One region of the Nitrobacter sp. genome, then DNA from elsewhere that is predicted to be linked to it. Evidence: predicted binding sites of a transcription regulator. Region 1 holds the regulator's gene; each other region holds the start of a gene.

The links. The regulator LexA, encoded in region 1, represses DNA repair genes until DNA is damaged. The targets are predictions, from matches to a motif close to TGTTCNNNNTGTGTTCNG.
Region 2: a site for LexA is predicted at 4,407-4,424, ahead of recA (recombinase RecA). Genes of this name have one in related genera too.
Region 3: a site for LexA is predicted at 5,881-5,898, ahead of ACS3WB_RS08020 (ImuA family protein). Genes of this name have one in related genera too.
Region 4: a site for LexA is predicted at 6,128-6,145, ahead of ACS3WB_RS04830 (single-stranded DNA-binding protein). Genes of this name have one in related genera too.

What each region holds. Positions count from the first base shown of each region.
Region 1 is NZ_JBPPLY010000003.1:319,642-327,153, forward strand. Features, by position in the region: gene trpD (anthranilate phosphoribosyltransferase) at 1-512, shown strand, start outside; gene trpC (indole-3-glycerol phosphate synthase TrpC) at 522-1,337, shown strand; gene moaC (cyclic pyranopterin monophosphate synthase MoaC) at 1,592-2,104, shown strand; gene ACS3WB_RS05970 (SPW repeat protein) at 2,093-2,488, opposite strand; gene ACS3WB_RS05975 (molybdopterin molybdotransferase MoeA) at 2,993-4,207, shown strand; gene lexA (transcriptional repressor LexA) at 4,361-5,065, shown strand; gene ACS3WB_RS05985 (ComEC/Rec2 family competence protein) at 5,096-7,378, opposite strand.
Region 2 is NZ_JBPPLY010000014.1:4,902-12,413, reverse strand. Features, by position in the region: gene gcvP (aminomethyl-transferring glycine dehydrogenase) at 1-2,672, shown strand, start outside; gene recA (recombinase RecA) at 3,228-4,316, opposite strand; gene ACS3WB_RS12785 (hypothetical protein) at 4,903-5,040, shown strand; gene ACS3WB_RS12780 (hypothetical protein) at 5,210-5,407, shown strand; gene ACS3WB_RS12775 (hypothetical protein) at 5,584-5,850, opposite strand; gene ACS3WB_RS12770 (hypothetical protein) at 6,815-7,141, shown strand; gene gatB (Asp-tRNA(Asn)/Glu-tRNA(Gln) amidotransferase subunit GatB) at 7,349-7,512, opposite strand, start outside.
Region 3 is NZ_JBPPLY010000005.1:152,352-159,863, reverse strand. Features, by position in the region: gene hpnO (aminobacteriohopanetriol synthase HpnO) at 1-180, shown strand, start outside; gene ACS3WB_RS08055 (anti-sigma factor family protein) at 300-1,061, opposite strand; gene ACS3WB_RS08050 (sigma-70 family RNA polymerase sigma factor) at 1,058-1,621, opposite strand; gene ACS3WB_RS08045 (cupredoxin domain-containing protein) at 1,698-2,027, opposite strand; gene ACS3WB_RS08040 (metallophosphoesterase family protein) at 2,035-2,982, opposite strand; gene ACS3WB_RS08035 (M20 aminoacylase family protein) at 3,207-4,379, shown strand; gene ACS3WB_RS08030 (ferritin-like domain-containing protein) at 4,467-4,964, shown strand; partial or broken gene ACS3WB_RS08025 (UdgX family uracil-DNA binding protein) at 5,122-5,745, opposite strand; gene ACS3WB_RS08020 (ImuA family protein) at 5,942-6,754, shown strand; gene ACS3WB_RS08015 (Y-family DNA polymerase) at 6,648-7,512, shown strand, end outside.
Region 4 is NZ_JBPPLY010000003.1:71,755-79,266, reverse strand. Features, by position in the region: gene ACS3WB_RS04840 (alpha-2-macroglobulin family protein) at 1-4,976, opposite strand, end outside; tRNA gene ACS3WB_RS04835 (tRNA-Arg) at 5,289-5,365, shown strand; gene ACS3WB_RS04830 (single-stranded DNA-binding protein) at 5,490-5,975, opposite strand; gene ACS3WB_RS04825 (outer membrane protein) at 6,346-7,110, shown strand.

The DNA of each region.
Region 1 (7,512 bases):
TCGAACTCGCGACCCGCACCATCTTCAATCTGCTTGGCCCGCTGTCCAATCCGGCCGGCGTCAGGCGGCAGATGGTCGGCGTGTTCTCGCGGAAATGGGTTGAGCCGCTGGCGCAGGTGCTCAAGAACCTCGGTTCGGATTCGGTGTGGGTGGTGCACGGCTCCGACGGACTCGACGAGATCACCCTCACCGGCCCGACATTCGTGGCGACCCTCGAAAACGGCAACATCCGCACGTTCGAGGTGACGCCGGATGACGCGGGACTGTCCCGCGCGGGTGGCGATGCGCTGAAGGGCGGAGACGCCGAGGCGAACGCAGCGTCCTTGCGCGGCGTGCTTGAAGGCAAGCCTGGCGCTTTTCGCGACGTCGCGCTGCTCAACGCGGCGGCGGCCCTGATCGTTGCGGGCAAAGCGAAGGACCTGAAGGACGGCGTCGCGCTCGGCGCGAAATCGCTCGACAGCGGCGCGGCCATGGACAAGCTGAAGCGGCTGATCGCGGTATCCAACGGTTGACGACGTGGCATGGCTGACATCCTGACCAAGATCGAAGCCTACAAGCGCGAGGAAATCGCAGCCGCCAAGCGTGCGCGTCCGCCTTCCGAGGTCATGGCAGCCGCCAAAGCAGCGTCGCCGCTGCGTGGCTTCGTGGGGGCCATCCGCGCAAAACACGCCCGCGGCGACCATGCCCTGATCGCCGAGATCAAGAAGGCCTCGCCCTCGAAAGGGCTGATCCGCGCCGACTTCGATCCGCCGGCGCTGGCGCGCGCCTACGAGGCCGGCGGCGCGGCCTGTCTGTCCGTCCTGACAGATGCGCCCTCCTTTCAAGGCCGGCTCGATTTCATGACGGCCGCCCGCGCCGCGACGTCGCTGCCGGTGCTGCGCAAGGATTTCATGTTCGATACCTATCAGGTGGCCGAGGCCCGCGCGCATGGGGCCGACTGCATCCTGATCATCCTGGCCGCGCTCGACGATGCGACGGCGACAGACATCGAGGCGGCGGCGTTCGATCTTGGCATGGACGTGCTGCTCGAGGTTCACGATCGCGCCGAACTCGATCGCGCGCTGAAACTCCGTTCGCCGATGATCGGCATCAACAACCGCAACCTGCGCACGTTCGAGACGACGCTCGCGACCAGCGAAGCGCTGGCGCCGCTCGTGCCGAAAGGCCGCCTGCTGGTCGGCGAAAGCGGCATCTTCGCACAAGCCGACCTCGCGCGGCTCGAGCGGGTCGGCATCTCCACTTTCCTCGTCGGCGAAAGCCTGATGCGGCAGGCCGACGTCACCGCCGCGACCCGCACACTGCTGGCGCGGAACGAGGCGGACGCGGCGAAACCATGAGGAAGTGGCGCATAGCGTTTCGGCCTCACCCTCCCCTTGAGGGGGAGGGTCGGTCGCGCCGAGCAACGCATAGCGTTGTCCGGGGCGATCGGGGTGGGGTGATATTCCAGCCATTGAAGTGCCTGATGGTTGCCGACAACTCGTGGCTTAACAAAATGCGCACCATGTTCGGGTTTCTTCCGGACGACATTCACCCCACCCCGGACGGCTCCGCTGTCCGACCCTTCCCCTCAAGGGGCGGGTAAAGGACGCATATGGTCAGCAAGAAAGACGAACCCGCCCTCACCCACATCGACGCCAAAGGCGAAGCGCGGATGGTCGACGTCTCGGCCAAGCCCGCGACCGAACGCGTCGCCGTCGCCGAAGGCGTGGTGGTCATGACGAAAGCAACGCTGGCGCTGATCGAAAGCGGCAACGCCAAGAAAGGCGACGTGCTCGGCACCGCCCGCATCGCCGGCATCATGGCGGCCAAGCGAACCTCAGACCTGATCCCGCTGTGTCATCCGCTGGCGCTGTCGAAGGTCACGCTCGACATTGAGACCGACAAAAAAATTCCGGGCTGCCGGGTGCAGGCCAGCGTCAAGGTCTCCGGCCCGACCGGCGTGGAGATGGAAGCCTTGACCGCCGTCTCCGTCGCCTGTCTCACCATCTACGACATGATCAAGGCCGTCGAACGCGGGGTGAGGATCGAAGGCATTCACCTCGTCGAGAAGAAGGGCGGCAAGTCCGGCCACTACCTCGTGACGGAGGCTCCGTCAGTGAAATAGCGGCCGGTCATGCTCGGCCTGCGCAAGGCGGCGAGCCTCATCCTCCTTGTCATAGACCAGCCAGATTTCCAGCGCCGCCAGGAACGCGACCACAACGCCGATGCCAATGCTGAAGTGCATGGCGCGGGTATGGGCGAAGCCCAAAACCCAGGGCGAGACGATCAGCCAGAGACCGAGCAGCAGGTTGGCCCATTCCTTCCACCGGGCGAACGCCAGCAGCGCCGCCACCGAGATCACGCCGATCGCCGCGGCGCTGGCCCAGATATCGAGGTCCGTCGTCGCTGTGGCCCGCGCGAGAAACCAGGGAGTCGCAAACAGGCCCAGAGCCAGCACGAGATTGTAGACGTCGAGGATCGATTCCCGTCGCCATTTTTTCCACTTCATGGATGCCTCCTTGTCTGCGCCCTCCAACCATTGCCCTCGCCCGAATCACCCCTCCCGATTTTCGAACAACCGACCCGGCCTCGGACGGTTCCGTCGTTCCCTCATTAAGGTTTGTCTACCCTTCATGGGCGTTTTGATCTCGAATCAGAAAATGTCGCCAACCCGATGATCTCGATAGGATTCGGGTTCGGGAGTTCATCAGACAGTTGAGCCCTTGCCGGTGAGGCGGCCCTCAGCAGGGCGAACCCGTTTGAACGGCCCGTCGCAATGTTCGGCGAACGTTGTCTGCGGATCGCAAGTTCTGTAGATGAGGTCCTACGCCGGCGAAGCGTGCTCGTTTCTTCGACGATCCAGCCGACCGGCGGCAGCCTCGCAAGGCGGACGCCAAATCTAAAAAACCCATCTGGCAATCTATGTTTGCCAGCAGTTCTTTGATTGTAACGTTCGCACAGCCTCCCGCCGATCCCGGAAATCGGACCGGTGGGACCCTGGGAGAAAATGGTCATGCCCTTGATGGCGGTTGCCGACGCCTTAGCGGCTGTTCTTGCCGGAGTCGAAGCGCTGCCGGAAGAAATGGTCGGCCTTGACGACGCCCATCGCCGGGTGCTGGCACGCGACCTTCCCTCGCGCCGCACCCAGCCACCGGTCGCGATGTCGGCGATGGACGGCTATGCGGTGCGCGCCGCCGACATCGCGACGATTCCGGCGCGGCTGCATGTGATCGGCGAGATCGCCGCGGGACGGCCTCTCGCGCGGGCGCTGCAGGCCGGCGAGGCTTTGAGGATTTTCACCGGCGGCGTGGTGCCGGACAGCGCCGATACCGTCGTGATCCAGGAAGACACCGAACGCGACGGCGAGCATGTCATCCTCAAGGAAGCCACCGCCGCCGGAAAGAACATCCGCGCCGCCGGCGTCGATTTTCGCGAGGGTGACGTGCTGCTGCGCGCCCATAGCTATCTCACCGACCGCCATCTCTCTCTGGCCGCAGGCATGAACTACCCGGACCTGCCGGTGCATCGCCGTCCGAAGGTCGCCGTGCTCGCCACCGGCGACGAACTGGTCCTGCCGGGCACAACGCCGGGCCCCGGACAGATCATCCTGTCCAACGGCTACGCGCTTCGCGCGCTCGCCCGCAGCGAAGGCGCCGAGGCGCTCGACCTCGGCGTCGTCGCCGACACCTTGGACGCAACGAGGACCGCCATCCGCCGCGCCCGCGACAGCGGCGCCGACATTCTCGTCACCACCGGCGGCGCGTCGGTCGGCGACCATGACTTCGTCAAGCGTGCGCTCGACGCCGAAGGCGTGGAGATCGCGTTCTGGCGGATCGCGCTGCGGCCAGGCAAGCCTATGATGCACGGGCGGCTCGGCCCGATGCGCGTGATCGGCCTGCCCGGCAATCCCGTCTCGTCCTATATCTGCGCGTTCCTGTTCATGGTGCCGTTGATCCGCGCACTGTCCGGGCGCGAGGACGTCGGCCATCGCGTTGAACGCGCTTTGCTCGGCAAGGACCTCGCCTCCAATCAGGCACGGCAGGATTACCTGCGCGCGCGCCTGGCGTACTCGGCCGAGGGGCTGCCGACCGCGACGCCGGTCGGTCATCAGGACAGTTCGTTGCTGGGCAATCTCGCCGCGGCGGAAGCGCTCGTGGTCCGCGCGCCGTTCGCACCCGCCGCCCGCAAGGGTGAACCGTGCGACATCATCAAACTCGCGTTGTCGTAAAACCTCGCTCCGTTGACGCTAAATTAAACACTTGCGGAACACATATCGAACATATAGTGTTCGTTCATGATTTGTTTCGAGAACTCATGACATTGCGAGCCATCGTTATCGGAATCGGACGGCGGGCGCCATCAATCGGGGACTAAAGTCGGCATGCTCACGCGCAAACAGTACGAACTCCTGCGATTCATCAACGAACGGCTGAAGGAATCCGGCGTTCCGCCCTCGTTCGATGAAATGAAGGATGCACTCGATCTGCGCTCCAAGTCGGGCATCCATCGCCTGATTACGGCGCTGGAGGAGCGCGGCTTCATCCGCCGCCTGCCCAATCGCGCGCGCGCCATCGAGGTCATCAAACTGCCGGAGCTCGCCGCCGGCGGCGGCGGTGGCCGGCGCGGTTTCACGCCGAGCGTCATCGAAGGCAATCTCGGCAAGGTCCGCCGGCCCAGCGGCAACGTCGACGACGCCGCGGACCGCCCTGTCGCCGTTCCGGTGATGGGGCGCATCGCGGCCGGCACGCCGATCGAAGCGTTGCAGACCTGCAGCCATACCATCAGCGTTCCGCCGGACATGCTCGGCAATGGCGAGCACTACGCGCTTGAGGTGCGCGGCGACTCGATGGTCGAAGCCGGAATTCTCGACGGCGACCTGGCGCTGATCCGGCGCAACGAGTCGGCGGAAACCGGCGACATCGTCGTTGCGCTGATCGACGAAGAGGAAGCAACGTTGAAGCGCTTCCGCCGCCGCGGGGCCTCGATCGCGCTCGAGCCCGCGAACACAGCTTACGAGGTCCGTATCCTTCCGCCGAACCGCGTGCAGATCCAGGGCAAGCTGATCGGCATCTACCGCAAGTACTGATCCGGCGAATAGCGATCGCCGGCAGTCCGCTCAATCGTCGGGCTGGAGATCGTCTGCCGCGGGCGTGGCATCGATCGGACGCGCGGGCTCCGCTCGATCGCCGATCGACTTTGGCTTTTCATCGGCGGGGGCTGGCGACCATGGCCGGTCGACACGCTCGGGCCTGACCGCATCGACGACAAAGCCGTTTGCGCTGCCCGGGCCCCGCCGCAGCGCCAGAGCGCCTTTCCGGCGCAGTCGCTCCTGATCGACGACCTGCGCGAGGCATCCCTCTGGAGCCTGCCATGCCGTCACCATCACCGCCGCCCGCAGGCAGTCGTCCTCCATCGCATCCGGCCGCCGCGCCAGCGCGACAATTCCGCCGTCGCTCGCCTTGACCACGCAGCCTGCGTCGTCACAGGAAACACCCTCCGCGAGCGAAGGATCGGCGGGCCCGCGCCTGTCTGCGTCGGCCGCCAGCCATTCCTTGACGGTGAAGGCGTCCTTGCCCGTGCTGATCAGATGCAGGCGGCCGTCACCACCTCGCACGCCGACGTTGCGGCCGTCGGCGGAGACCAGAATGTCCGGCTGCGCTACCGCAAGCGACCAGGCGATCGCCAGCCCGATGATGGCCGCGCCGCTCCAGCGCAGCGGCGTCCTGAGCAGTCCGAGCAGAATGATGCCCGCCGTCGCCGCGATCAGCGGTCCCGTTCCGAACGCCGCCATGCGGCCAATGGCGCCGGGAAGCGCCGCAACCCACTGGGCCACGGCGATCATCCATTCGATGCCGAAATCCATCAGCCGCCAGAACACGCCATCCAAGCCAAACGGCATGGCTGCAAGGCCGAGAAGTCCCGCCGGCATCACCAGCGCCGAGACAACGGGCATCGCCAGCAGGTTCGCGACCACGCCATAGGGCGTCACGCGATGGAAATGAAACGCGGCATAGGGCGTGGTCGCGAGTCCGGCGACGAACGAGGCCAGCGCGAGCGTGACGATTTCCCGGCCGCCCCATAGCGCGGCGCGCGCGGTCGGCGAGTGATCGGGCGTCGCGAACAGTTTCGGCATCCCGAGCTGGACCAGCGCCACCAGCCCGAGCGTTGCCGCGAACGACATCTGAAAGCTCGGATGCACCAGCGCCTGCGGCGCAATCGCAAGCACGATCATCGCCGCAACAGCCAGCGTACGAAACGTGATGGCGCGCCGATCGACCATGACTGCGATCAGCACCACCGCCGTCATGAAGAATGAGCGCTGGGTCGCGACCTCGGCGCCCGACAGCAGCAGATAAAACGCCACCGCCGCGAGCGCCGCCGCCGCCGACCATTTCTTGATCGGGAAAACTGCCGTCAGCGCCGGGATCAACGCCAGCAGCGCGCGCACCGCGAAGAACACGACACCGGCGACCACGGCCATGTGATAGCCGGAAATCGAGAGCACATGGCCGAGCCCCGAAATGAACATCGCATCGTTGACCGGCGTCGTGATGGCGTCGCGCCGACCGGTCAGAAGCGCGGTGGCGATCGCCCGTGAATCGCCGTCGAGGACAAGGCGGATGCGGGCATCGATGGCGTCGCGAAGCTGCTGCATCAGCGCGGCGTAACGCAAGGCTATCCCGCCGCCGTCCGGAGGATCCACGATCTTGATCGCACCCATGACGAAACCGGAGGCGCCGATGCCCTGGAAATACATGTCGCGCGCGAAATCGTAGCTTCCGGGCCGCACAGGCGTGAGCGGCGGCTGCAGCCGCGCTTTCAATTCCACGAAGCTGCCGACGGCCGGCGCGGTGCCCTTCCTGACCGACAGCCGCACGCGATCCAGTTTGACGTGGCGCCGGTAATCGTCCATCCGCACGACACGCAAAACAAATCTATCGGTGCGCTCGCGCACCTCGCGGGTTTCGACGAAACCCTTGAGCATCGGCGAATACATCGACCGCTTCAGGACAACGTGCGCCATCCGCGCCGTATTCATCGTGGCGACGGCAAAACCCGCAGCCATTGCGGCGATCATGACGGCCACAGGAAACAGCCGATGCCGACGCAGCAGCAGTGCGGCCAGACAGAGGAAGCCGGCAGTCGGGACGACGATCCAGGCTATCGGCTCATGATCGGCTGCAAAATAGATCGCGATGCCAGCGCCGAACGCCACCGGCACCCAGGACAACAGCCGCCCCGGTCCGGCTTCGGCGCGCACCCAGTCTCGCAGCCGGGCCGCAAGCGCCGGCAAGGTGCCCGAAGAGACCTGCGAAGGACTGGCGGCGACAGCCTTCCGCGGCGGCCATGTTCCCGCGTACCCGCCTGTCCGATCCCGAGCCCTGCCCCGCTCCGGCATCCGGCCACCACCCCTCGCGCCCTCGCCGCAATGCTAGAATAGGATGAGTTGACGATGAAGTGTTTCAATGCGTCATGGCCGGGCGGATTCAGACCGAGACAGACATTTCCTGACGGTAACGATTTGAAACCTGC
Region 2 (7,512 bases), on a different contig from region 1:
TGGCGCACATGCGGGAGCTCGCCGCAGGCAACCAGGCCTTCACTTCGCTGATCGGGCAAGGTTATTCCGGCACGATCCTGCCGACGGTGATCCAGCGCAATATCCTGGAAAATCCGGCGTGGTATACGGCGTACACGCCTTATCAGGCGGAAATCAGCCAGGGCCGGCTGGAAGCGCTGTTCAACTTCCAGACCATGATCTGCGACCTCACCGGGCTCGACGTCGCCAACGCCTCGCTTCTCGATGAGGCGACCGCGGTGGCGGAAGCAATGGCGCTGGCCGAGCGCGCATCAACGGTGAAAACGAAAGCGTTCTTCGTCGATCACGAGGTGCATCCGCAGACGCTCGCGGTGCTGCGGACCCGCGCGGAACCTCTCGGCTGGACGCTCGTCACTGGCGATCCGCTGCACGATCTCGACAAAGCGGACGTGTTCGGCGCGGTGCTGCAATATCCCGGCACATCGGGCGTGGTGCGCGACCTGCGTCCGGCTATCGCCGCGATCAAGGCCAAGGGCGGTCTCGCCGTGATCGCGGCCGACTTGCTGGCGCTGACGCTGCTGGCCTCGCCCGGCGAACTGGGCGCCGACATCGCAGTCGGATCGGCGCAACGCTTCGGCGTGCCGATGGGCTATGGCGGGCCGCACGCGGCCTACATGGCGGTGCGCGACGCGCTGAAGCGATTGCTGCCCGGCCGCATCGTCGGCCTCTCCGTGGATTCCCGCGGAGCGCCGGCCTATCGACTCGCTCTGCAGACCCGCGAACAGCACATCCGCCGGGAGAAAGCCACCTCCAACATCTGCACCGCGCAGGTCCTGCTGGCGGTGATCTCGTCGATGTACGCGGTCTATCACGGTCCCGAAGGGCTGGCGCAGATCGCGCGCACCGTGCATCATCATACCGCGACGCTGGCGGCCGGCCTGACGCGGCTCGGCTTCGCGCCGCTCAACGGCGCAACCTTCGATACGCTCATCGTGAAGGCGGACGACCGACAGGACGAGATCGTCATCCGTGCGCTCAGCCAGGGCATCAACCTGCGGATCAACGCCGACCGTACGCTCGGCATCGCGCTCGACGAGCTCACCACGCCGGAGATCGTCGAAGCGGTGTGGCGCGCATTCGGCGGCGCGCTGTCTTATGCCGACGTCGAACCCCACGCCTCCGACCTGCTGCCTGCCGAGCTCGGGCGCAGGACATCCTATCTGACCCATCCGGTGTTTCACGCGCACCGCTCTGAAACCGAGATGCTGCGCTACATGCGAAAGCTCAGCGACCGCGATCTCGCGCTCGATCGCGCGATGATCCCGCTCGGATCCTGCACGATGAAGCTCAACGCCACCACGGAAATGATTCCGCTGACGTGGCCTGCATTCGCGAGTTTGCATCCGTTCGCGCCGCCCGAGCAGGCGGAGGGTTATTATGCGCTGTTCGAACAACTCGAACGATGGCTGCTCGACATCACCGGCTATGATGCGATTTCGCTGCAGCCGAACTCCGGCGCACAGGGCGAATATGCCGGGCTTCTGGCGATCCGCGGCTATCACGCGGCGCGCGGCGACAGCCACCGCACGGTGTGCCTGATCCCCTCTTCCGCGCACGGCACCAATCCGGCCTCCGCCAACATGGCGGGGATGGAGGTCGTGGTGGTGGCCTGCGATGCGCGGGGCGACGTCGATGTCGACGATCTCAAGGCTAAGGCGGCGCAGCATGCCGACCGGCTCGCCGCGATCATGATCACCTATCCCTCGACCCACGGCGTGTTCGAAGAGCATATCCGCGACATCTGCGACATCGTGCACGGCCATGGCGGTCAGGTCTATCTCGATGGCGCCAACATGAACGCGCAGGTCGGCCTGTCGCGGCCCGGCGATTACGGCGCCGACGTCAGCCACCTCAACCTGCACAAGACCTTCTGCATTCCACATGGCGGCGGCGGCCCGGGCATGGGCCCGATCGGCGTGAAGGCGCACCTCGCGCCCTTCCTTCCCGGCCATCCCGTAACCGACGGCGCAACACCGTCCGCGGTCGGACCGGTCTCGGCCGCGCCGTTCGGCTCGGCCTCGATCCTGACCATCTCCTACATCTACATTTTGATGATGGGTGGCGAAGGCCTGACGCGGGCCACCGAAGTCGCCATCCTCAACGCCAACTATATTGCGCAGCGCCTCGATCCGCACTTTCCGGTGCTGTACCGCAACGTGAAGGGCCGCGTCGCGCATGAATGCATCATCGATACCCGCCCGCTGAAGGCTAAAACCGGCGTGACCGTCGACGATATCGCCAAACGGCTGATCGACTACGGCTTCCACGCCCCGACCATGAGTTTTCCGGTGCCGGGAACGCTGATGATCGAGCCGACCGAATCGGAGGCAAAAGCAGAGCTCGATCGATTCTGTGACGCCATGATCGCGATCCGGAACGAGATCGCCGAGATCGAGGCCGGACACTGGAGCGTCGAGTCCTCGCCACTGCGCCATGCGCCGCATACGGTGCACGACATCGCCGAGGATAACTGGTCGCGGCCCTACAGCCGCGCCCAGGGCTGCTTTCCGGCCGGCACATCGCGCTCGGACAAATACTGGCCACCGGTCGGACGGGTCGACAATGCCTACGGCGACCGCAACCTGGTCTGCTCATGTCCGCCGCTGGAAGACTACGCCCAGGCTGCGGAGTAACAAGGTCATCGCCATCCAAGAGTTGGCTTCTGACGAAATCAGAAGCCAGGCTCATGATTTTGTTTTGACGCGTTTTCTTGACGCAAGCCGGCATCTATCCTCGGGCCAGGCCGGAGGCTTCGCTCGAAACGCCATGGCTGAAATGCTATGGCTGAAATCGAGGCGACGTCGCCTCGAAGGAGCCGGCTTCGCCGGTCCGATGACAGGCTCCGGCGAGCGGTCCCGTAACCAAAGCGTGCCCGGTCGACCTCAAGCCCAATATGATTACCGGGTATTCCGCTTTCGCGGCGATGACGACTTTTGTGTTTCGCCTCCGCTCGCATGTGCTTTCCGCTCGACCACGGAGTTGCGTAAGCAAAGCCGTTGCGTGCTGAAGATGTCTCCCGAGGGATGAAAAACAAAAACGGACGCTGGGGATGTCGGCAACTCAACATCCACAGCGCCCGTTGCTTCCGAGAGGCGCGAGACGCTTCCACAAAGGATTCCCGTCTTTGCGGATCGCACCGTACCCGGGCTGCACCAGCCCGCGTCCCGGAAATACCCAACCGACCAACCTCAGTCCTCGGCCGGCTCCTCCTCGTCATCATCACGCTCGGGGCTGCCGGCCAGAATCTGCTCGGCGATAAGCCCTGAATTCTGCCGGATCGCCATTTCGATCTTGGCGGTGATGTCGGGATTGGACCGCAAAAACGCCTTCGCGTTCTCGCGTCCCTGCCCCATGCGCTGGCTATCATAGGAGAACCAGGCGCCGGATTTTTCGACGATGCCCGCCTTGACGCCGAGATCGAGGATCTCTCCCATTTTGGAGATGCCTTCACCGTACATGATGTCGAACTCGACCTGCTTGAAGGGCGGCGCGAGCTTGTTCTTCACCACCTTGACGCGGGTCTGGTTGCCGACGACCTCGTCGCGTTCCTTGATCGCGCCGATGCGGCGAATGTCGAGGCGCACGGACGCATAGAACTTCAGCGCGTTGCCGCCCGTGGTGGTTTCCGGCGATCCGTACATCACCCCGATCTTCATGCGGATCTGGTTGATGAAGATCACCATGGTATTGGACTTGTTGATGGAGGCGGTGAGCTTGCGCAGCGCCTGACTCATCAGCCGCGCCTGCAGGCCGGGCAGCGCGTCACCCATCTCACCCTCGAGTTCGGCGCGCGGCACCAGCGCTGCGACCGAATCGATGATGAGCACGTCCACCGCGCCGGAGCGCACCAGCGTATCGGCGATTTCCAGCGCCTGCTCGCCGTGATCGGGCTGCGAAATCAGGAGATCGTCGACATTGACGCCCAACTTGCGGGCATAGACCGGGTCAAGCGCGTGCTCGGCGTCGATGAAGGCGCAGATGCCGCCCTTTTTTTGCGCCTCGGCGACCGCATGCAGCGCCAGCGTGGTCTTGCCCGAGGACTCCGGACCGTAGACTTCCACGATGCGTCCCTTGGGCAGGCCGCCGACGCCGAGCGCGATGTCGAGGCCGAGCGAACCCGAGGAAATCACCTCGACGTCCATCGACTTGTCGTTCTTGCCGAGCTTCATCACCGAGCCCTTGCCGAACTGGCGCTCGATCTGGGAGAGCGCGGCGGATAGGGCCTTCGACTTATCCATGGAAGATCCTTCGACGATACGCAGGGCAGCTTGGGACATGGGCCGGGCTCCTTATGAACGGGATTCGCAGACGGGACAACGAATGGCCGTGGATGATGAGGTGAAACCACATGTACCCTATTTGTTCTAAGTTCGCAATATGTTCTTTTCTTCTCTACGGTACTGTCCGTATTTGACCCTCAGTGTCCTAAGTTGATTTGGAAAGTGTCCTAAGTTCAAAAACGTCCACGTTTAGGAGCCGGGACGCCATGCAACGTTTCGCGCCGAGATTCCAGCCAGACGAGTCGTTTCATTGCAGACTTCTTGAGCGAAGCTGACAGACTGAGACGACATGCGCGAAACTCAGCGCGGCTGATCCATTCATTAAGCTCATTCAAGGAGAGCTTTGCGGCGTCTTCGTCCGTCTCTGGAGCCCTTGATCGTTCACCCATTTTGGAACCCGCAAGGCGCCTCAGTGGGCGGCCTTTTTCATTTTGACGTCAGCATTAGGACAGCACCTTCTCTGCCGGTATTGGCCCTACTTCGACCAGGCACCTTCTCTGCCGGGAATGTTCGAAAACAGCACCCGGACCCAACAGCCGCCAGTCCTAATTTAATCTTAAGACTCTGGTGTCAATGTACCATCATGAAGATGATTTTCGCGCTGGCAGTCGCGCTGGTTGTGATCAACCAGTGGGATCAGAATTACAACAACGGGACATTGACCCGTGCCGGCTTCTCGTTGGCGAGAGCTCTCGGCCACTCGTTCGGCATCTATATATAGAGCGACGGCTAGGTCAGATTTCAGGTCAGCAACGATCGACCTCGCGGTTCAAACTCGCGGGTGCCCTGTCCGCTTTGTGACATCCGTCACAGCGACGAAGACCGGCGCGTCGTACTCCTGCGACGTTGATCACGAGGGGACGGCCTCTCCTTCAAAACAGGAGAGAGACATGCACACCGAGATGCGCGAACTGAACGACACCAATCTCGAAGCAGTTGCCGGCGGCATGGACTGCCGGACTGCGATTGCCGTCAGCAAGATTTACATATCGGTCGGCGACATCCTGAACTCGCTGGGGAACTCCGCAGGAGCCGCCGGCTTCTATGGTCAGGCGAACGGCGTCCTGCAGGGCGCCTGCCCCGCTTAAAAGATGCGACTCAAAACGGCTCGCTGATTTCCAATTCAAAACGGATTTCGCAAACCGCACGAATAACGCGAGTCCCTTGTCGCGATAGCGACGGGGACGAAGCATGGCGCCGCGTTATAGCCAGGACCAAGCCGAACCGTCCGTGAGGCTTGCCGGAAGTTGCGCCTGAGAGCGGATCAATGCACGGTCATCCAGGCCCTCGCCTCGCGCTGTGCTGCGACAATCTCGGCCTCGGACATGAGCGCCGCGATTTCCCGACGCATCGCGATCGCTTCGGTATGGCCCTTGAGCGCTGCGAGATTGAACCACTTGTGCGCGGCCACCAGGTCGACCAGACCGGCCCGGCCGCTCGCCCAGTACAAACCGCGTTCGAACAGAATATTCTGAATGGTGTCAGCGCCTACCGGCGCTGCCGTCTCGAAATCGATATGCCCCTGAAACATTCCTCTGTTCCTTTTTATAACCGCCCTGCTTCGAGCGCGGCCCCATCCACTTGTCGTCGTCCCCGCTGGTCCCGACCGCCGTTCACCGGCGTGCCGTCCAGACGCGCAGACCATGGCGGTAAAATTTGAAGAGCAGTTTAAGCATTGCGATGAATCGAACGTGAACGCTCAGTGCGAGGACCACCCGGTGGAATCGAAAAAGTCTTTGTTTTTCGGAGACTTTCCTGATTCCGCGGAATTCGGTTTACTGTCGTGCTTGGCAAACCGGTAACCATCGCCAGAGCCGAGCCCGGTCCGGCAGCGCTGAACGCGCATCGCGGTGAAACCGCGGTCACCGCGGTGGCGGCAACGATTCAAACAATGGGGAAACAGCAACACCGGGGCTGAGCCACGCCGGCGGCAGGACGAGGGCGTCGGTGAACACGTCAGGACCAACTCTCACCGCAGCCGAGGCCGCTGGTGACTGCGGACATTGACATCCGCATCGAACGAAGACCCCAGGTGAACTCACCGTGATCTTCCCTCGGACCGGTTGTCACGGGGAGCTCCCGGGACAGACGATCCGACCGTTTGACCTGATGTCTCGCCGACACCCTCTCTCGTCGACCGGAGCCTGGATTGAAAATCTGCTCTTGGAGGCAAACTCTCTTCGGCTCTTGCGACGTCGCCGGCATCCGCCGGCGATTCCATCACGCGAGCTTACTTCTTCTTCTTGGCGACCTTGCGGGTCTTCTTCGCAGTCTTCTTCACCGCGCTCTTCGCCTTCTTGACCTTCTTAGCTTTTGCCTTCTTCGCCTTCTTGGCCATGTTGCCCTCCAGGGGTTAGTGAGATGGCTTAGTCGCTGCGTGCACTCGGGAATCGAAATGCACATCCTTCGAATACACCAACACATTGAAAAAAACAGTGTCCCACTTAAGGAAGTGTTGACAGACAAATGCCGCCGCAGCGACGACGCATTTTAGAATGCTGCGCATATTCGGCGATGAGCAGCGAGCTCAACCAGCGAAAAACCTGCATCGACAAATGTCGACATTTCAGGAAGTGGCTGTGCCGCAGCATCATTCTGCACTTCGCAACGTAACGACAGACGCGTGTGACCCACGACGCCGAGTCGCTGCGCCCGTGACGATCGTCGTAGCGCGGACTCCGAGTCGCAACTTTTGGCAACAAAAATATTTTCACGCCAATCCGGGAAATTGCCATTCGGTGCCCGTGAAGCTGCGCTTTTTGCGAATCGTGAAATCCGATTCGCAAAACCAGAGCAGCTATCGTCACGTCATCACGGTGTGATGCCGGCGTACAACGCGCGCACACACGACTGCAATTTCGGCGAGCAGACGGAGCGTAGCATCGCCCAACGTCTCGCTCCGCATCCTGCATCCTTCGGACAATGCGGCCACGCGCCGGACCAGCATGCATCGCATCGCCGACAGACTGCGCACATGCAGACGAACGCAATGTTGAAGCACCGATCGACGGCAGCGGGGCGGATGACGACTACAGACCGAGCTTGGTCTTGAGCAGATCGTTCACGGCTTGCGGGTTGGCCTTGCCGCCGGACGCCTTCATCACCTGACCGACGAACCAGCCGATCATCTGCGGCTTGTCGCGGACCTGCGCGGCCTTGTCCGGATTGGCGGCGACGATGTCATCCACCGCCT
Region 3 (7,512 bases), on a different contig from region 1:
GTCTCCGGTCACGGCAGCCATACCATCAAGCTGCTGCCGCCGCTCATCATCAACGAGGAAGACTGCAAGTGGATCGAGACCTCGTTCGACAGCGTCATCGCCGCAAGCCATCAGGTTCCCGGCGCGATCTGGTCGCTCGGCAAGACGCTGATGGACAACGCCGTCCGCAAGTCGGCCTGATGCTTGGAGTCTGATGCAACTGGGTGAATCAGACTTGAGCGTTACCCTTTTGATTGAGCATGACTCTTTGAAAGCCGCTTCCGCTTTTCGCCGGCGCGGCCTTCAGTCGGGATCATGCTTTAACCGTTCCCGTTCGTCTGCATCGCCTTCTCGAGCTTGTCGCTGAATTCGGCAAGCTCGTCGGCGTTGAGATCGCTCACCGCCCAGAAGTTCAGACCGTGGTCGCGCCAGCGGCGGATGTTGAAGCCCTGCACATCCTCGGTGCGCGCCGCGCTGTGTCCAGCATTCGGCGTCTGCGCGACGAACAGATTGATGACGTGCGCGCGCCGCTTGTAGACGACCGCGCCGATCGCTCGCCCATCGATATAGTCGAGCCGTCCACCGATCAGCGTGAAGCCGAGTGCCGTCAGGTCGATCACCGGCGGCGATACGTCGAGCCGCCCGTTGAACCACGGCTTGACCGTGTGCTGGTCGGTCGAGAGCACGTCGGTCAGATGCCCTGCCTGCAGCGATCGCAGATGCGCCGAGACGATCTCGGAGGCGATGCGCTGCTCGTCGTCGGTGCGCAGCACGATCGCGACGATGCCGGTCGCAGCCATCGCGGAGACGGCGGAGCCCATGGCGAAGCCCGCGAGCAGCGAGCGGCGGCTGGTGCCGCGCGCCTGCGGGATTGCCGCCTCGATCCGCTGGCGCAGGTGCGCAGGCGCGGTGAAGCGCATATCCGCCGCAGCAATGGCAGCATTCATCTCGCGATAAGTCTTGAGCGCGGCTGTGCAGCGCGCGCAGGTGGCGATATGGGTTTCGACCTGACGCGCGTGACCAGCGTCGAGTTCGCCGTCGATCAGCGCGTGGAGAAGGATGTCTGCTTCATCGCAGGTCATCTGGATTGCTCCTCTTCCGCGAGCCATGCCGACCGCAGCATGGCGCGCGCCCGCGCGAGCCGTGACATGACGGTGCCGACCGGCGCATCGACAATCTCGGCGATCTCGCGATAGGACAGATTCTGGATTTCGCGCAGGACGAACGTCTCGTGGAACGGTTCTGGCAGCGCTGCGATCATCCGCCGGATTGAGTTCGCGTCGCGTTTTTGCAGCGCCTGCGTTTCCGGCGTGTCCTGGGTCTCCTGCCACAGCGGGGCGGTGGTCTCGGCGCTTTCGGGCAGGTCATCGATGGTCGTTGCGGCCGACCTGGCGCGGCGGGCAAATTCGGCATGGCAGACATTGCGCAGGATCGCGAGCAGCCACGGCTTCATCGCCGGACCGTGGTAAGTGTCGAAATGCTTCAACGCGCGCAGATAGCATTCCTGCACGGCGTCCTCGGCGTCGGCGGGATCACGCAGGAGATAGCGCGCGACAGTGTAGACGTCGTCGAGATAGGGCAGGGCCGCGTCGCGAAAGCGCTGCGCTTTTGTCTGATCGTCTCCGGGTGAGCCAAACAGCATCGTGGTGTTCGCAGCCGGGTGGGCTCCGGCAGCGGGACGCTGCCTGAGCCCCAAGGTGATGCCTCGCTTTTGGCCGTTACTCAACCTTGATCATTCCCACCATATGCGGGTGCAGCGAGCAAAAATATTTGTAATCGCCGGCGCTGGTGAAGGTGAACGAGTATTTGTCGTCGGTATCCAGCGCCTTGGAGCGGAATTGACCGGCCGAAACGACCGTATGCGGGATGTCGTCACGGTTGGTCCACGTCACGGTCGTGCCGGCCTTCACCGTCAGTTGCGCCGGTTCGAAAGTGAAGTTGTCGATCGTCACCGACGCCTCTTCGCAATGGGCAGCGGACATTTGCATTGCAAGCGCGGCGGCCGCTGCAAGTCGGACGGCGATTGTGCGCAAGTTCAGGGACATCATACGATCCTCAGCCTTGCAGCGGCGTATCGATGATGGCGAGGCGCTCCTCGCCGGGTTTGAAGATGATGCTGGCGGTACCGAGCAGGCTGCGCAGCTTGTCGTCGGCGACCTTCATCGGCCCGGGCGAGGGCGCGGTGCCCGGCGCGGGCTGCGGGAAGGCGGTCGAGCGCGCGGTATGGAAGGTGACGTTGCCTTCGACCTTCTGCATCACCTGATGGATGTGGCCGTTCAACACGGTCACCGAGCCGAAGCTCTTGAGCAGATCGAGCGCCCGCGCGCCATCGTCGGTGCCCCAGCCCCAGGTCGGATAGACGCTCCACAGCGGAATATGCGCGAACACCACGATCGGCTGCGAAGTCGAGCGGCCTGTCAGGTCGTCCGCGAGCCACGCCAGTTGCTCCGCGCCGAGGTTGCCGAGGCCGCCGGCCTTAAGATCGACGACGTTGACGAGGCCGATGAAGTGCACGCCGTTGGCGTCGAACGAGTACCAGCCCGCGCCCTTGGTGCCGCGGCCATACCGCTCGCGATATAGTTTAATTTCCTCGTCGATGAAGTCATGTTCGCCCGGCACGTAGTGCACGTCGAGCCGCGACTGCGAGATGATGCGCTCGGCATCGTCGAATTCGGAGGCTTTCGACAGGTGGGTGATATCGCCGGTGTGGATCATGAAGGACGGCTTCGCCGGCAGCGTCTTGATCTTGCCGATCGCCTCTTCGAGCGTTGCGAGCGCGTGCGGGTTGGCGGCCTTGTCGAAGCCGACATGGCTGTCGCTGATCTGCAGGAAGGTGAGGGCGGATGCGGATGCTTCGGCGGCTTGCGCCGATCCGACAATGCCGAGCGATCGCGGCACGCCGCCGGCAAGGGTCCAGAGCACGCCCGTGCCGGCCCATGTCATGCATTCGAGCACCTTGCGGCGGCTGACACCGTCGCTGTCGTGATGGTGGTCATGGCTCATCAGAAATCTCCCACGCCCGTCGTTGGGCATGCAGACCTGATCGGGGAACATGCAGATTTATTCCCGCGCCTGCATCGGGCGCGATGACGAAACGGTTACCGGCGACTTGGAAAGCCCATGGCAGGCGGCATTGATCGCTGCAAAATCGGCGTATTGGGCCGCTCATCGCGTCATGGTAATAAGGTAACAGATCAAATTCAGTCCCGACCGACCGGAACCCCGCCATGCCCATCGTCAACCGCGTTGCCGATCTGCAATCCGATATCGCCGACTGGCGTCGGGACATCCACGAGCATCCGGAACTGCTGTACGACGTGCGCCGCACCGCGGCGTTCGTGGCGGACCGCTTGCGGGAGTTCGGCTGCGACGAGGTTGCGACCGGGCTCGGCCGGACCGGCGTCGTCGGCGTCATCAAGGGCAGGAAGCCTGCCGCCGATGGTGCGGTCGGGGTGATCGGCCTGCGCGCCGACATGGATGCGCTGCCGATTCACGAGGAAACCAACCTGCCTTACGCCTCGAAGACGCCCGGCAAGATGCACGCCTGCGGCCATGACGGCCACACCGCGATGCTGCTCGGCGCCGCGCGCTATCTCGCGGAGACGCGGAATTTCGCCGGCGAGGCCGTCGTGATCTTCCAGCCGGCCGAGGAGGGCGGCGCCGGTGCTGCTGCGATGATCAAGGACGGTTTGATGGACCGTTTCAGGATCGATCAGGTCTACGGCATGCATAACCTTCCGGGCGTCCCGCTCGGTTCCTTCGCCATCCGGCCGGGCCCGATCATGGCGGCGACCGATGCCGTCGATTTCCGGATCGAGGGTCATGGCGGCCACGCTGCGCGGCCGCATCTCTGCATCGATCCGGTGCTGGCCGGATCGCAGCTTGTCGTCGCCCTGCAATCGATCGTGTCGCGTAACGTCGATCCGCTGGAATCGGCGGTCATCTCGGTGTGCGAGTTCCATGCCGGCAACACCCGCAACGTGATTCCGCAGACCGTCGAACTCGGCGGGACCGTCCGAACCCTGAAGGCCGACGTGCGCGACCAGATGGAGAAGCGGATACGCGAGGTTGCCGCCGGCGTGGCGCTGACGACCGGAACGAGGATCGATGTCAGGTTCGGGCGCGGCTATCCGGTCACGGTCAATCACGTCCGGCAGACCGAAACGGCGATGAAGGTCGCGAGGGAAATCGCCGGCGAAAGCAACGTGCATGAGACCCCGCCGATGATGGGCGCGGAGGATTTCGCCTACATGCTGGAAGCCCGGCCCGGCGCTTTCATCTTTGTCGGCAATGGCGACAGCGCGGGCCTGCATCATCCAGCCTACAACTTCAACGACGATGCCATCGTCTACGGCACCTCGTACTGGATCAGGCTGGTCGAGAACATGCTCGCTGCCTGAGGGATCGCTATTGCAAGGCTCCAGGAACATAGCCCCTCACGTCGCGTTAGGAAGCGGGAATTTCCCCTCCAACCGCGCGAGGCTACAATGACGAAAGAGAAGGACCTTCACGACCTGTTCCTTGATCAGCTCAAGGACATCTACTTCGCCGAAAAGCAGATCCTGAAAGCGCTGCCCAAGATGGCGAAGGCGGCGACATCCGACAAACTGCGGGCAGCCTTCGAAAAACACCATGACGAGACCGAAGGCCAGGTCGAGCGCCTGGAACGTATTTTCGAACTGATCGAAAAGCCGGCCAAGGGCAAGACCTGCGATGCCATCCTCGGCCTTCTTGAGGAGGGGAAGGAAGTCATGGAAGAATACAAGGGCACCGAGGCGCTGGACGCTGGGCTGCTCGCCGCGGCGCAGGCGGTGGAACATTACGAGATGGCGCGCTACGGAACCATGAAGGCGTGGGCGGTCCGGCTTGGCATGAAGGACGCCGTCAAGCTGATCGATGAAACGCTGCAGCAGGAGCGCAAGACCGACAAGGATCTGACGGCGCTGGCCGAAGCCGGTGTCAACTCCGAGGCGTTGGCTGCCTGATTTTTCGAGAAGTCCGTCATCGGCGGCTATAGCGTTTTCGAGCGAAGTGGAAACCGGTTCGCGTGAAGAAAACGGTCAAATCAAGAGCCTAGAGTCTTTCACTGTTTCCATGAAACGGTGAAAGACTCTAGGGCTGCCGATGACGGGTCGATCTGCTTCACGCCGCCTTGTCGCGGCGCAGTTGCGTTGCGGCGATTTTCAGGTCATCGACAAAACGTTCATATTCGCGCGCTCTCGCGTCCTCCTCCGGCAGCCGCAGGAGATAGGACGGGTGGACCGTCACCAGCGCCTTGTGCCCGTCGTTCGTCTCGATCAGCCGACCGCGGTTCTTATTGATCGGCGTGATCTTGCCGAAAACGCTTTGCGCTGCGGTCGCGCCCATCGCCACCACGAGCGTGGGATTGACGGTGGCGAGTTCGCGTTCATACCACTGGCGGCAGGCTCTGATCTCAGCCGTGTTGGGTTTCTGGTGCAGCCGGACCTTGCCGCGCGGCACGAACTTGAAATGCTTCACAGCGTTCGTCACGTAGACCTTTCCGCGATCGATGCCGGCTTCTTTCAGCGCGCGGTCGAGCATCTGGCCGGCGGGTCCGACGAAGGGTTTCCCCGCGAGGTCTTCCTTGTCGCCGGGCTGCTCGCCCACCAGCATGATCGGCGCGGGCGCCGGTCCTTCGCCGAACACGGTCTGCGTCGCGTTCTTCCAGAGAGGACAGGCGCGGCATCCGGCGGCTTCTTCGCGCAGACGCGGCAGGGAGAGAGGCGAGGCGGTCATGGGCGTCTCCGCTGTCGGGTTTGTCACTGAAACCTCTGAGGCAATGCCCGGCGCTGACCGGCGTTCCTTTGATGCCTTTGGATTCGTAAGCAAAAATCGTGCGCGAAAAGCTGGTTGACTCCCGGTTGCCTGATAAGCTTATTATAGAACATAACGGGAACAATTTACTCCGCCGCGAGTTCATTGTCACGAGCGGATTGCGATCATGACTGGAAACCGAAGCAGCGCAGAGACGCTTGCGCGTCTGCGCGACCGCATCGCGCGCATCGAGGCCGGTCGCGGCGGCGGAATGCCGGGCCGGGCCGCGCTCGGTCATGAAGAGGCGGATGCCGTGCTGCAGGGTGGGCTGGCGCGTGGCGCGATGCATGAGGTGTTCGCGGAAGGACGACACAGCGCGGCGGCGAGCGGCTTCATCGCGGGCCTTGCGCAGCGGGTATGCGCAAACCGGCCGCTGCTCTGGGTACGGCAGGATTTTGCCGCGCGCGAATCCGGTGCGCTGTCGATGCGCGGATGGCGCGAACTCGGTCTCGATCCGTGTCTGTTGGTGACGGTCCATGCATCAGATGTGGAGAACGCGTTGCGGACGGCGGCCGATGCGCTGGCCTGCGATGCGCTCGGCGCCGTGGTCATGGAGATATGGGGCGAGACGCGTCTGCTCGATCTCGTCGCGAGCCGCAGGCTGACGCTGGCGGCGCGGGCCTCCGGAGTCACCGGGCTGCTGCTGCGGGTGGCTGCAACGCTATTGCCTTCGACGGCGGAGACACGATGGATCGTGCGCCCGGCGCGCTCGCCGCCATGCGAGGCGTGGCAGGCATGGGGCGCACCCGTGCTTGAGACGCGGCTTGTCCGCAACCGTCATGGCCAGACCGGCCAATGGATCATGGAGTGGAAATGTGATGAGTGCCTCTTCCGTGACGTCTCGATCCGTGGCGCGCAGACGCATCCTCAGCCTGTGGCTTCCGCGTCTGCCGACCGACCGGATCGTGCGCGAGTTGTTGCGCTCCGACGGACTGGTTGAAGCCTGTCGTGGTTCGCAATTAAGCCCGACCATTATGGAGAAGAGATTTCCCCGCATCGTCGTCGCCAAACAGAACAACGCGCTGGTCATCGCCGCGCTGGATGACGCGGCCGCGCGGATCGGTCTCGCGGTCGGGTTGCCGCTGGCCAATGCCCGCGCGATCTGCCCCGGCATCGACGTGTTCGACGCCGATGAGATGGCCGACGCCAAAATCCTGAACGATATCGCCGACTGGTGCGACCGCTTCACGCCGCTGGTGGCGCTCGATCCGCCGCAGGGTCTGCTTCTGGACATCACCGGCTGCGCGCATCTGTTCGGCGGCGAGGCGGCGCTGATGAATGCGCTGTGCGGCGCGCTGACGCGGCAGGGTTTTGTCGTCAGCGCGGCGATCGCCGGCACGCCGGCCTGCGCGCGGGCGCTGACGCGTCATACCCATGGCCGGATCGTTGCGCCCGGCAAGGAGGCCCGAGCGGTTGCGGCGCTGCCGGTGTTCACGCTCGGCGCGGATGATGCGATCACGCGCGGGCTGCGCCGCGCCGGGCTGAAAACCATCGGCGATGTCGCCGCGCGCGGCCGCCACGAGATCGCGGCGCGGTTCGGATCGACTTTCACTGTGCTTCTGGAACAGACGCTGGGGCAAAGCGACGCGCCGATCAACCCGCGCAAGCCGCTGCCGGATTTTATCGTCGAGAAACGCTTCGCCGAGCCGATCGCCACCGACGGCGCGATCGCGATGACGCTGGCGAGCCTTGCGCGCA
Region 4 (7,512 bases), 250 kb from region 1:
GTGTCGCCGGACGAGACCAGGTTGGGATTGTCGATTTCAAAACCTGCCGGAAGATAGTCTGCCACCATGATGTGACCGTAGGCCGGCTTGGCCTCCGTGACCTTGAGCACGACCGCGAACCGGTCGTTCTGCCTGGCCTGAGCCGGATCCGCCGGCGTTCCGTCGAGGGTGAAATAGTTTCGTTCGATCGCAAAGCCGTTCGAGACAGCCGGTTCCGGACTTACCGGTGCGCCGGCCACGGAAATCACCGCCTGCACCGGCGCATCGCCGGTGTTGGTGATCCTGATCGGCTTGCCAGTCATCTCATCCGCCTTGTAGCTGCGATAGAGCGCGGTCTTGACCGGGGCACCGGCGACGTCGAGCGACATGGTTTCCTTGGCAAGCGCCCTCGCCGCCAGCACCAGCCAGGCATTCTCCTGCGTGGAGGTTGAGGACGTCAATTCTCGCGCCGCCTCGACCCGCTGCACCGCCTGCGTCACCGTGGCACGCGGGGCGTTGCCCTCGCCGGCGAGCGACACCAGCGCGGCTGCATCGCGTAGAGCCGAGCCGTAGTCCGGCCGACCGAACTCGATGGTTGGTTTGGGCGCGAGACTTTGGGCCGCCGCCGCGTACACGCGTTCCGCCCGCGCCCGGTCTCCCACTAGGGCAAGCGCCGCGGCCAATTGCGCCTTGGCGATCGGCGTCGCCAGATTGTCCAGCTTGGTATCGGCGAGATAGCGCAGATCTCCGATCGGCGCGGTCCCGTTCCTGGCGAGGACGTAAAGTCCGTAAGCCAGATCGCGGCCGCCGTCCTTCTCCGGCTCTGCTGCATTCACCACAGAATTGCGAACGCGGTCGAGCGCGCTCTTGAACAGGGAATCTGGGACTGCAAATCCCTTTTCGCGAGCGCGCGTCAGGAAGTCGGTCACATAGGCATCGAGCCACGGATCGTCGCCGCCGGATGACCACAAGCCGAACGAGCCGTTCGAACCTTGCCGGGCCAGCAGACGATCGATCGAACTCTTGATGCGGTCGTCGACGCTCGTGTCCATCGCGAGGTGCGCGCCGGCCGCGAGATCGTTGACGTAGAGCAGCGGCATCGCGCGGCTGGTGATCTGCTCGGAACAACCGAACGGATAACGGTCCAGAGCCTTGAGGACGGTCGCCGCGTCCAGCGCCGATGACAGTCCAACGGACATTGACACCCCGCCCGTTCCCGCCAAGAGGTCGGAGAACATGTCCGAGGTCAGTGTCAGGCTCTCGCCTTTCGCCAGCGTGCGGACCGAGCGGCGCGCCAGGATCTGGGTCGCGGGCTTGACGTCGAGATCATAATGCCGCGCCAGCCTCAGGCCATTCGGTCCCTCGATGTCGACGTCGAATTGCGCGATGCCGGCAGCCCCGCCGGCATTGAGCGCCAGCGCCATCGAACTGCGCTGCCTGGCCGCGAGCTTGATGGTGGTCGCCGGATTTCCCGCCATTTTGACAGGCCCTGAGGTTTTTACGTTCACGGTGTAGTCGCCCGGCGCGCCCTCGACGTTGTCGAGGTCGAAGCTCAGGGTTCCCTGATCGCCGGTCAGCAGAAAGCGCGGCAAAGTCGCCGTCAGCACCACGGGATCGTGCACGGTGACGTCGACCGTCGCTCGCCCCAGCTTGGTCGCGCTCCAGGCCACCGCCATCACGCGCGCGGTGCCGGCGAATTCCGGAATGTCGAAGCTGATCTCGGCGGTGCCGTCCGCCGCCACCGTCACGATGCCGGAATAAAGCGCGAGCGGCTTCTGCGTCGGCGGGCTGCCCTGCAACTCAGCTCCCGCCGAATCGCCACCGGTCCTGAGCTGGCCGCGCGTGCCCTGCATGCCGTCGATCAGTTGCCCGTAGAGATCGCGGATTTCCGAGGTCATGCGGCGCTGGCCGAGATAGTAGTCGTCAGGCGCGGGAGGCTTGTAATTGGTGAGGTTGAGAATGCCGACATCGACGGCGGCAACCACGATCTTGGCGTCCTCGCCGGGGCTTAGACCGCCGATCCTCACAGGCAGCTTCAGCGTCGTCGACGGCCGCACCAGTGTCGGCGGCGACAGGCTGACCGAAAGCGTACGCGCCGCCTTGTCGATGCCGAACCACTTGATGCCGATCGCGCGGCCCGGCATCCGCCGGGCTTCAACGTCGAGCGGCCGGCGCAGCGTCGCAACCACATAAGCGCCGGTGCCCCAATCCTTGCCGATCGGAATTCTGATCTGAGAAGTGCCTTCCCTGATGTCGGTGGTCTGGGTGGTCAACAGCCGATCGCCGAGAACGTTGATCGTGAGTTTACCGGCGATCCGCGCATTGACCGAAACGGTCATGGTATCGCCTGACTGGTAGTCCGGTTTGTCGATCGAGGTTTCCAGGAGATCGGGCGTGTCGGCGCTGCCGTCGGAATACCAGCCGACATCGAACTGAACCGACGTCAGCGGACCATTCGGATCGGACGATTTCACATCGAGCCGGTAGCGTCCGGGCGGGGGAGAAAATTCGATCCGTGAAGGCTTGTTCGCGGCAATCGAGAGGTCGCCATCGGAAACACGTTTGGTCGATTTCACCGGCTCGTATTCCCACGCCGAATCCTGGCGATACCATTGATATCTGCTTTCGAGCTTGAGCAGTTCATAGCGCAGGCCGTCGCGAGCGAGCGAGGTGCCGTCCGGCGCGACGAAGGCGACATCGAATGCCGCCTTGTCGCCTTCGGCAACGTTCCTGTCGGCAAACAGCGGCTTCACGCCGATCATTGCGGTGGCTGGCGCAACCGGAAGCACGAGCTTCCGCTCAACCGCGCGCCCGCCGGCTTCCGCCATGCGAATGAATATCTGCGCTTCCTGCGGTCGGGTCGATGACGGCGGCGAGGCAAGACTGACCGGAAACGTGGCGACGCCGTTTGCATCGGCTTCAGGCAGGTTCTCGATCGGTGTTCGCTCGTTGCTGGTGCTCTCCTCGTCATCGGCCACGCCGAACTGGTAGCCGGCATAACCCGGGCGGCTCTCGGCGGGAGCCACCAGCATATCGCCTTCGAGTTGCAGGCCGGATGCCGGCGCGCCGTAGAGGAAATGGCCGTCGACCTTTAGTTCGACCGGAGCCTCAGCCGTGATCTGCTTCGCCTTGGTTGTTAAGTCGAATTCGATCCTGTCCGGTACATAATCTTCGACCATGAAGGTGGTTTCGCCCACCGATCGCCCCTTCGGGTCGGTAAAGGCGCGAACCCGCCAGGTCCCGGTGGGCACGGCCGAGTTGAGCGGCAGGCTCAGGCTTCGTCCGCCGGCGCCCTGATCGGCCAGCACGGCGCGGCGGAATTCGACCCCGTCGGGTCGTTCGACCACGAGCGTCAGCGGCCCTCCGGTCACGGCGTTGCCCTGCCCGTCGCGCAACAGCGCCGTGAGGAAGACCGTTTCCCCCGAGCGATAGACTCCCCGCTCGGCATAAACATAAGCGTCGGCGCCTTCGGGCACCGTTCGACCCGAGACGCCGCGGTCGGTCAGGTCGAACGCGTTCGACTTCAGGCTCAGGAACGCATAGTCGGCCTTGTCGGTGCTCACCGTCAGCAGCGCCGGCGACAGCCCGCCTTCGCCGCGGGCGAGACCCGGCTCGAACAGCGCATGGCCGGATTCGTCGGTCTTGCGAGTCGCCAGAATCTCGTTGTTGCGGGCGATCAGGCGGACCTCCGCCTTGCCCACCGCATCGGTCGTCGCCAGCGAATTGACGAAGACGTGGATGCCGTCATTGCCGGAATAGGCGGTCAGGCCCAGATCGGAGACGATGAACCACTGGGTCGCCAGCGAGCCGGACTCCTCGTCGCTCGCCGAACCCGGCCCCTTGGGCGCGGCCGTCATCACATAGACACCGGGCTGCAGGTTTCCGAGCGCCTCATCGACCGGGAATGCAGTCGTCACATCGGCATTCAACGTGGAAGCCGTTGTGATCTCGCCCGACCAGACCTTGACCCCGCGCTCGCTGCCGAGATCCGACAATTGATAGCCGCTGAGTGTTTTCTGAAAGTCGCTGTCGATCACGGTGTTGATGAGATTGCGGTCGCCGATCCGGAATACCTGCACCGACACGGCTTGCGTGTTCACGCTAACCAGCGGAATGCCGCGCTGCCCGGTGCGCGGCAGCACATAGGCGCGCCCGGTGAAGCGGACGAATGGCTTGCGGTCCCGCACATAGACGTTGAACTCAGCGGATTTGGGCAGGCTTTCCTTGACGGTCGACGGCAGACCGGCACGCAGATTGACGTTGTAACGCTCGCCGTGCTTGAGGCCGTCGACGCAAAGCTGCTTGTCCTCCGACGACAGCGCCGGCTGATCGGTGCCGGCAAGCATCACGAACGGCGAAAAGTCGGTACGTTTGGCGAGGTCTTCCGAGAACTGGAAGCAGATCCGCGGCGAGGCAGAATCCGAATCCACGGTGTAATCAAGCAGCCGGAAGCCGTGGTCGTCGCGCATCTTTTCGTACTGCTCGCGAACGCCTGCGACCTCGCGCAGATCAAGCGACAGCCGCAGCGTGTCGAGTGCCGGACGCCACAGCTTGCGTTCCAAGAAAGTGCGGCCGAGAACGGCCAGCGCGTCGGCCTCCGCGCCGGGATCATGCGCCCGCTGGTAGGCGATGTAGGCGGCGGTGGAAGCCCGCTCCAGCAGAAACGTCTGCTCCTGGCTCGTGGTCGGTTTGATCTGGAAAATCGTCCGCGCCAGCCGCAGCCAGTTGCCGCTATCGTCGGGCGCGACGGTCGCGATCTGGCCGAGAATTTGAAGACCGCTGCGGAAATCGGATCGCTTGAAGGCAGCGTCGGCATCGGTCCGCAGCGCCGGCGCCGATTTGGTGATGATACCGGCTTCGCTCTTGATCTGTGCCTCGAGCTTGATTGCCGCGTCGGCGAGATCGTCGCGCTTGAAAGCCTTATCCGCCGCCTGCGCCGAAACCAGCCCAATCGCCAGAACCGCACAGAGTACGACGGCACGAACCATTCCGGTCATGAAAAGCTCCCTGCGCGAACAAGCGCGCGCCCTGCATTCGTACGAAGCCTGCCTCATAATGCTGCATCTGGCAGCGAAATTCGAATTTGAACAGATACCGGCAAGCTTGTGATTTTCATGTGGCTTAGGTTCAAAATTTCGCGTGAAGTATGTTCAAGGACATTGCTGCGAACCCTCCTCATTCGCTACACGCACCGGGGACACGCAAAAGGCCTCGCCCGCAGGTTCGTCGCCCGATCGTTCAGAATGGTTCGGATCGGGGCTTGGCGCGAGGACGGATTTTTCATATTGCGGTGAGGTGAGCGGTCTTAAGGTCCCGTAGCTCAACTGGATAGAGTAGCGGATTTCTACTCCGCGGGTTGCAGGTTCGAATCCTGCCGGGATCGCCACTCTAAAGTCTGAAAATGCAGACCGCGGAGAATTCTGGTCTCCGGACCGGAATGGTAGACCGGGGCGGCGCTAATGTCCGAACTCACCACTCCCTGCCCACTGATGTCCTGGAGCTGCTATTCCCTAGAACGGAATGTCGTCATCCATGTCGCTGCGACGGGCACCGGCGGCAACGGCACGGCGCTGGCCGCCGGATGAACTCCCCGATCCGAAATCGCCGCCGGTATCGTCGGATCCAAAATTGCCTCCGCCGCTGTTGCGGCCGTCGAGCATCGTCAGCGTCGAGTTGAAATTCTGCAGAACGACCTCGGTGGAGTATTTTTCGACGCCATTCTGATCGGTCCATTTGCGGGTCTGCAACTGGCCCTCGATGTAAACTTTCGAGCCTTTTTTCAGATACTGCTCAGCAACCTTGCAAAGCCCCTCGTTGAAGATCACGACGCGGTGCCACTCGGTTTTCTCCTTGCGCTCACCGCTGGTTCGATCACGCCAGCTTTCAGACGTGGCGATACGCAAATTGGCGATCGGACGGCCGTCCTGGGTCCGCTTGATTTCGGGATCGGCGCCGAGATTGCCGATCAGAATCACCTTGTTCACGCTACCCGCCATCGCCGTTCTCCCAATCTCGTCCGATTGCCAATCCAAATGCCGCCGCCGGTTCGAAACGCCGGCAACGCCTTTGCGGCAACGGTGGCGACCCTACACTCCCGTCATCGTGCGGAGAGGGTCAATCGCCGGTTATCCACCGGTCCAATATATAATGTTCCATTTTTGTTCTCAAGAGGCGACGGTCCCGGTCGGTGCAGCGAAGAGAGAAAGATCTAGCAAGCCGGCAGGCGTAACAGCGGCTCCAATTTGCCCGAAGTGTTGCATTTGGGAGACGGCTTTTTTCAACGCCGGGCGATATACAGCATTTATCGAATTCAGGGCTGCTATCAGCGCTCGCGTCCAAACGAAGTTGAAATTCCGGGGATTTGAAATGAACAAGCTACTGATCGGCGCCATTGGTGCTCTCGCCATCGGCCTCAGCGCGGCGCCTGCCGCCGCAGCCGACCTTGCAGCGCGTCATTATACGAAGGCTCCTCCTCCGATGGTCGCCGCGATCTATGACTGGAGCGGCATCTACATCGGCGCGAACGGCGGCTGGGGATCGAGCAGGAATTGCTGGGATCTGACCTTTCCGGCCGTAGGCAACGAGGGTTGCCACGATGCGACCGGCGGTACGGCCGGCGGCCAGATCGGTTATCGCATGCAGTCCAATGCTTGGGTGTTTGGCCTTGAAGCTCAGGGCAACTGGGCGGACCTGAGCGGCCGCAATGTCAGCCTTCAAAATGCTTTTGTCGCTAATGACAGCCGCCTTGACGCGTTCGGCCTGTTCACCGGCCAGATCGGTTACGCTTGGGATGCTGCCCTGCTCTATGTGAAGGGCGGCGCCGCGGTGACGTCCAACCGCTATCAAAGACTCGATACCTTAACTGCTGTTCAGGTTACAGACGACGTCAACAATACCCGTTGGGGTGGCACGGTTGGTGTCGGCCTTGAATATGGCTTCGCACCGAACTGGTCGCTCGGCTTCGAATACGATCACATCTTCATGGGCGACAGCAACCACACCTTCATCAACAACGGCGTCGCCGGGGTGCCTGGTACACCGTTTGCAACTGACAAAATTAGTCAGGATGTAGACCTTGTCACCGCTCGTATCAACTATCGCTGGGGTGGCCCGGCCGTTGCGCGGTACTGATCACATCTAATCCGAACGTCTCTCGTAATTATGGAAAGGCCGGCTTTTTGCCGGCCTTTTTTATTTGAGCGCCTCCGCTGCCTCCAGGTCGGAGCTGACAGAGGGGCGGCCATGCCGACGATGAGGGCTAGGCTATCCAGCGCAACGAAATCGTTGATGATCATCATCAGCCCTCTGGAAATCGCCCGCCGTTCTATTTACGTTCCGGACACAGCCACACACGGCGCTAGGATCCCGATTCCGAAGCTCGCATGTCCTTGCAGGAACCTTTGATGCGGGTGTCGGAATTAATGGGCCACCGGCAACCTTATGATTCGAGTGTGGTTTGGGTTCAGAAGTTCGCTTGAGGGATTTCCCGAGACAATGAAGCGGACGTATGAACCGTCACACCAGCCGGGGATT